Linked DNA regions of Cycloclasticus pugetii PS-1. Each later gene encodes a partner of the first gene's protein in a complex. Links are inferred from orthologs where the notes say so. Each region holds a gene or a part of one and is shown on either strand. Other genes may lie near its edges. The genes, in order: eno and CYCPU_RS0105915.

Evidence for each region.
Region 2: the proteins of eno (region 1) and CYCPU_RS0105915 are in contact, whole or in part, in a solved structure (PDB 2FYM), measured with the Escherichia coli proteins. The link is inferred for Cycloclasticus pugetii PS-1 from one-to-one orthologs.

What each region holds. Positions count from the first base shown.
Region 1 is NZ_ARVU01000001.1:1,072,808-1,076,063, reverse strand. What follows is about bases 332-3,256. They hold eno (phosphopyruvate hydratase), read right to left. Parts: upstream 2,472-3,256; coding sequence 1,191-2,471; downstream 332-1,190. Other genes in these bases: kdsA (3-deoxy-8-phosphooctulonate synthase), read right to left, coding at 2,493-3,256; CYCPU_RS0105165 (FtsB family cell division protein), read right to left, coding at 903-1,187; ispD (2-C-methyl-D-erythritol 4-phosphate cytidylyltransferase), read right to left, coding at 332-913. Also shown: ispF (2-C-methyl-D-erythritol 2,4-cyclodiphosphate synthase), read right to left, coding at 1-206; more of ispD, read right to left, coding at 197-331. UniProt on the Escherichia coli protein: Catalyzes the reversible conversion of 2-phosphoglycerate (2-PG) into phosphoenolpyruvate (PEP). It is essential for the degradation of carbohydrates via glycolysis.
Region 2 is NZ_ARVU01000001.1:1,221,083-1,224,539, reverse strand. What follows is about bases 74-3,199. They hold CYCPU_RS0105915 (Rne/Rng family ribonuclease), read right to left. Parts: upstream 2,820-3,199; coding sequence 327-2,819; downstream 74-326. Other genes in these bases: CYCPU_RS0105920 (PaaI family thioesterase), read left to right, coding at 74-217. In the rest of the region: more of CYCPU_RS0105920, read left to right, coding at 1-73; CYCPU_RS0105910 (RluA family pseudouridine synthase), read left to right, coding at 3,311-3,457. UniProt on the Escherichia coli protein: Endoribonuclease that plays a central role in RNA processing and decay. Required for the maturation of 5S and 16S rRNAs and the majority of tRNAs. Also involved in the degradation of most mRNAs.

The DNA.
Region 1 (3,256 bases):
GCATAATCATCACTGCTGTCAGGGAAATGTTGCCCAATATCACCTTCACCTATTGAACCTAACAGCGCATCACACAACGCATGTAACAGCACATCACCATCTGAATGCGCTAATAAGCCATAGTCATGAGAAATTTTCACACCGCCCAATACGAGAGGTTTCCCTGCTTCAAACCGATGTGCATCATAGCCGTGGCCTATGCGCATACTTGCCTCTCTTGTTGTTCTAAATAATAACGAGCCAAATCTAAATCTGATGGCGAAGTGATTTTGATATTATCAGCATGTCCTTTTACTATTTGTACAGCTTGATTCATCTGCTCAATAGCGCTGGCCTCATCCGTGATTACACGATTAGACTCGATCGCATTGATTAGGGCATTATTTAGCATGTCGAGTTTAAATATTTGTGGTGTCAGCGCTCTCCATAATATTGACCTATCGAGCGTTTGTGTGGATTTTTTATTGACTACTTTTTTAACCGTATCGTGTATTGGTGTCGCCAAAATAGCACCAACTTGCTGTTTTAATGCAGTGTTAATTAACACGTTTATATCACTACATCTAACACAGGGTCGTGCGGCATCATGAACAAGAACCCAATCATTTAAATCAGCATGCTCTTTGACTAAAGACACACCATTTAAAACAGAATCAGCTCGTTCACTTCCACCAAACGTTATGCTAATACGGTCATTCTGTGCCAATTTACTGTGTTGCCAGTAGTTATCATTCTGATGAATACAAACAACAATATGCTCAATCTTTTCGCATAACAGTAGTCGTTCCAATGTTGCATCTAAAACAGTTGATGAACCAAGTGGTAAATATTGTTTAGGAACTGCTGATTGCATTCTTGAACCAATGCCAGCGGCTGCCACTACACACCAAACTTTTTCTGGTTTATTTACCATCGCCAGCTTCAATATACTGAAAGAACGTTTCGTCTTTACCTACAAACCCTAATTCATTTCGAGCTTTTTCTTCGACGACCTCTAAACCACTTTTTAAATTGGAAACTTCGGCTTGTAAGGCGTTATTGCGCTCGCTCAGAATTTTGTTTTCTGCTTCAAGGGTGTTTATTCGTTGCTCTAAAGACCATGAGTCTTGAACTCTGCCTTCAGCTATCCATAGTTTATACTGCAAATAACTGAAGACAATAACAAGAATGATCAAAAGCGCTTTCACAGATTAGCGAAGGTATTTAAATGCCTTTCTACCCGCATAAACAGCCTGCTCGCCTAACTCTTCTTCTATCCGCAGTAAACGGTTGTATTTAGCAACACGATCAGAACGACAAAGCGAGCCTGTTTTAATTTGGCCTGAGCAGGTTGCAACAGCTAAATCAGCGATTGTGGTATCTTCTGTTTCACCAGAACGATGAGATACGACTGATGTATAACCTGAATCATGCGCCATTTTAATGGCCGCTAATGTTTCTGTTAACGTGCCAATTTGATTAACTTTAATCAAAATCGAATTGGCGATATTTTTATCTATACCTTGTTTAAATATTTTAGGATTTGTAACAAATAAATCATCCCCAACCAATTGAACTTTATGACCCAATTGCTCGGTCATGTATTTCCAACCGTCCCAATCGTTTTCATCTAAACCATCTTCAATAGAAATAATTGGATATTGATTAACCCAGCCAGCTAAAAAGTCGGTCATTTCAGTAGAGTTAAAGCGTTTATTTTCCGACGCTAAGAAGTATTCTCCGTTTTCACAAAACTCAGAACTTGCCACATCAAGACCCAACGAAATATCATCACCAACCTTCAAACCAACTTGTTCAATGGCTTGTAAAATAACCTCAATTGCCTCAACATTTGATGACAAATCAGGTGCAAAGCCCCCTTCATCACCTACCGACGTACTTAAGCCTTTTTTTAGTAAAACCGATTTTAAGGCATGAAAAACTTCCGTGCCGTAACGCATCGCTTCACTAAAGTTAGGTGCGCCGACAGGTAAAATCATAAATTCTTGCAGATCAACACTGTTATCAGCATGTGAACCGCCATTGATGATATTCATCATCGGTACTGGTAACGTAAACTCGCTGTTACCTAAATAACGAAACAGTGGCAAACCACCTTCATTTGCTGCAGCATGTGCTGTAGCTAACGAAATACCAAGTGTTGCATTTGCACCTAACCGAGCCTTGTTTTCAGTTCCATCAAGCTCAATCATTGTCTTATCAATCGCTGCCTGATTGCTTGCATCCATGCCCAATAAAGCATCTTTTAACTCGCCATTTACATGGCCGATAGCTTTCAGTACGCCTTTACCACCATAACGACTTTTATCGCCATCACGTAATTCGATCGCTTCACGTTCCCCGGTTGACGCACCTGAGGGCACCATTGCACTGCCAATAATGCCAGAGGCTAACGTCACATCCGCTTGCAAGGTTGGATTACCGCGTGAATCAAGAATCTCACGCGCTTTAATATCAACTATTTCTGCCATAACTTCCTCAAATAAATTATCTTAAAATTCGTTTTCAATAAACCCGGCTTGTTTAACCGCGTCATCGATTGTTTTCATAATGCTGAGTAATGCTTTCATTTTTTCTAATGGCACCGAATTAGGACCATCACTTAACGCTTTATCCGGATCAGGGTGTGTTTCCATAAATACGCCGGACACGCCAGCTGCCATTGCGGCTCTCGCTAATGTCGGCACAAATTCACGTTGCCCGCCAGAAGAACTTCCCTGCCCCCCGGGTAGTTGAACCGAGTGAGTTGCATCAAAAACCACTGGTGCACTTGTTTCGCGCATTACGGCTAATGAACGCATATCAGAGACTAAATTATTATAGCCAAAAGATGCCCCTCTTTCACACACCATGATATTTTGATTACCGGTCGAACGTGCTTTATCAACTACGTGCTTCATATCCCAAGGCGCTAAAAACTGGCCTTTTTTAATGTTAACCGGCAAGCCTGTTGCCGCCACTTTAGTAATGTAATTAGTTTGACGACATAAAAAAGCAGGCGTTTGTAACACATCAACAACAGAGGCCACTTCATCCATCGGCGTGTCTTCATGCACATCGGTAATAACAGGGAGATTTAATTGGTCTTTTACCAACTGCAAAACACGTAAGCCTTCTTCAATGCCAGGACCTCTAAAACCATCAATAGATGAGCGATTAGCCTTATCAAACGATGATTTATATATAAAAGGAATACCCAACTCATCAGTTATTTCTTTTAATTGACCGGCTGTATCAATCGTCATTTGCTCACTTT
Region 2 (3,457 bases), 150 kb from region 1 along the record:
CGGAAATGATGATAAATACGACCGAAGCATTCAGATGGTGACCGGCTCAATGAACCTTCGCTATATAAAACCAGTTCCGATGAAGGAAGTTGAATTACGTGCCACAGTGGAAAAGGTTGAGGGTAGAAAATATTTTATTAAAACAGAGTTACAAAGTGATGGCATAACCTGTGTCAGAGGCGATGTAGTAGCGATTCAACTTAAAGCAGCACAGTGACTCTTAGTTTGTTCGGTTTATAAGATTAGAAGACCAATAAAGGCCCCAGTTTTTGCTGAGGCCTTTATTGGTTTATAACGTTTTAACTACTTTTTTTGACAGTGTGTAATTACTGTTGATCTTTGGTTAATGACTCAACAGGTTTAGGCTCCACAGGCTTAGCTTCTACAGGCTTAGCCTCTACAGGCTTAGACTCTACAGGCTTAGACTCTACAGGCTTAGACTCTACAGGCTTAGACTCTACAGGCTTAGACTCTACAGGCTTAGACTCTACATCTACTGGCTTTGAAGTGGCTGCACCTTGATTGGTTTCTGGTGAGCCATTTGCCGTGTCGAGAGGCTTAGGTTTGTTGCTTGTTGTACGCCTTCTTCTGCGAGGGTGGCGAGTACCGTTTTTAACCCCTGTGTTACCAGTTTCAGTGGACTTAGCTTCTACAGGTTTAGACTCTACAGATTTAGACTCTACAGATTTAGACTCTACAGATTTAGACTCTACAGATTTAGACTCTACAGATTTAGACTCTACAGATTTAGACTCTACAGGCTTAGATTCTACAGGCTTAGATTCTACAGGCTTAGATTCTACAGGCTTAGATTCGTCAATATTAGTGTTTTGTGACTTAGGTGCATCGCTGTTAGGTGAACGTTTATTGGATCTACGTCGTCTTCTAGGTCGTGATGGTTGCTCAGCATCGTTTTGTTTGGTTTGAGCTGGTTTTGGGTTTGTTTTTTCGTTTGAACCATCAACATTAGCAGCCTGTGATGTATTTGGGTTCTGCTTACTCTGATCTTTGTTATTTCTATTTTTATTTCTGTTTTTATTACGGTTTCTATTTTTATTTTCGTTTGGGTTAGCGTTGCGTTGTTGGTTGCCTTGCTGATTATTGCTCGTTTTATTTGCTTTAGCCGGCTCTTTTTTAACAGGTTGTTTTTCTGATGACGGCACTATTTTGCTTAACAAACGCTTAAAGAAACCATCGTTGGCTACGTTTGATGGTGCTGTTGGGCGTTGTGTAGCAGGCATAACATTCTTAACGGCGGCCGTTTCTTGGCTGACGGCTTCACGTTGATATGGTTTAGCATCTCGAGTCTTACTATTTTGTAAGCGCTCATGACTGGCAGCCGTATCTTGTTTTGCTTCTTTTGTACGAATTCGTTCTATTTCGTAATGAGGTGTTTCAAGATGTTTATCAGGAACGATAATCAACGATACTTTATGAGTCTCTTCAATTTGCTCAACTTCAGAACGTTTTTCGTTAAGAACAAAAGTCGCGCAATCAATGGGGACATGAACAACTACCCGCGCTGTATGCTCTTTCATCGCTTCTTCTTCCAGAATGCGAATAATGGATAAAGAGAGCGATTCAACACTTCGAATAGTACCCTGGCCATGACAGCGTGGGCAAACAGGCAAGCTAGACTCTGTTAGCGATGAATGGATTCGTTGACGAGACATTTCCAATAAACCAAAGCGTGAAATTCTGCTGAATTGAATACGTGCTCTGTCATGCTTCATCGCTTCTTTAATGCGATTTTCTACCATCCGTTGATTTTTAGTAGGCCCCATATCAATGAAATCGATGACGAATAGGCCGCCCATATCACGAATACGAAGTTGTCTTGCAATCTCATCAGCAGCTTCAAGGTTGATATTGAGTGCGGTCGTTTCAAAGTCAGCACCTTTTGTAGCACGAGCTGAGTTGATGTCGATGGAGGTGAGCGCTTCAGTTGGGTCTATAACAATAGACCCACCAGATGGAAGAGGGACTTCACGTCCGTAAGCGGTTTCAATTTGGCTTTCGATTTGGTAACGCGTGAACAAAGGAACGGAGTCTTCGTAAAGTTTAACGCGCGATAAATATTGCGGCATAATTTGCTGCATAAAATCATGTGCTAAATTAAATGATGCTTCACTATCAATCAGAACTTCATCAATATCAGCACGTAAGTAATCACGAATAGAACGGATAACAAAGTTGCTTTCTTGGAAGATCAAATAGGGCGCTTTACGGTCTTTTGAAGCGAGACTAATGGCATCCCACAAATGTGTAAGATAGTTTAAGTCCCATTGGAGCTCTTCGACTGACTTACCAACACCGGCAGTACGAACGATGAGGCCAATATTTTCTGGAATTTCAAGTTGATCAAGTACTTCGCGTAAAGCTGTTCTATTATCACCGTCAATACGGCGTGAAATACCGCCCGAACCCGGGTTGTTTGGCATTAATACTAAATAGCTACCTGCTAAGCTAATTTGTGTTGTCAGCGCTGCGCCTTTATTGCCACGCTCTTCTTTTTCAACTTGTACGACAATTTCCAAACCTTCTTTAATTTGGTTTTTGTCTTTTATATCTTGGGTGTCTAAGCCAATCGCTTGACCGGTAATTTCTTTAAATGGAAGGAAACCATGGCGGTTAGCACCATAGTCAACAAAAACGGCTTCTAAGCTACGTTCTACGCGGGTAATAAGTCCTTTATATATATTTGATTTTTTCTGTTCTCTTGCAGGTACCTCTATATCAAGGTCATATAGTTTTTGTCCGTCGACAAGGGCCACTCGTAACTCTTCTGTGTGAGTGGCATTGATTAACATTCTTTTCATTTGTTTCTTTTCCTGATGCCGCATAGTGCACAGAAATTATTGGGAGGCGAGAAAGGTGGAGTAGTTTCATATACTAATTGTTATCTTTAAATTTTAGTGGTTTAAAAATAGTTTGTTTCTCACTTGGTTCAGACATAAAAGCTTAAACTTATTTTATTAATTGGCTTTATTGAAATGTCCGTATTAAATTTCTGTATTTATGGGCAATTAAAAATCGCTCATCATGGGTCGAGCAAATAAAACCCGTTTGAATGCCAGTTGTGTAACTGATGCATTCAGATCCTGTTGTAAAGCTGAATAAAGTAGCTGACCTACTTCAATGTAACCACCCCAAAGGGCGAGTTATAAAACGACAGATTAGCTTTGCTAACAGACAATCGTTATCATGTTCACTGAGTTTAATAATTCTTATCTAATACCTATTAAACTTTTCGGACTATAGCAAATTAAGCTAATAACATCAATCAGATATACACTAAAGTTAAAACTATATGAAAACAGAGGCGTATGACAAAGTTCGGTTTATTGAGGTCGACGAAAATTCAGTAGGTCAACGCTTGGATAATTTTTTAATGACGCAGTTAAAAGGCGTTCCTAAAAGCCATATATACAAGATTATTCGCCGTGGGGAAGTCAGG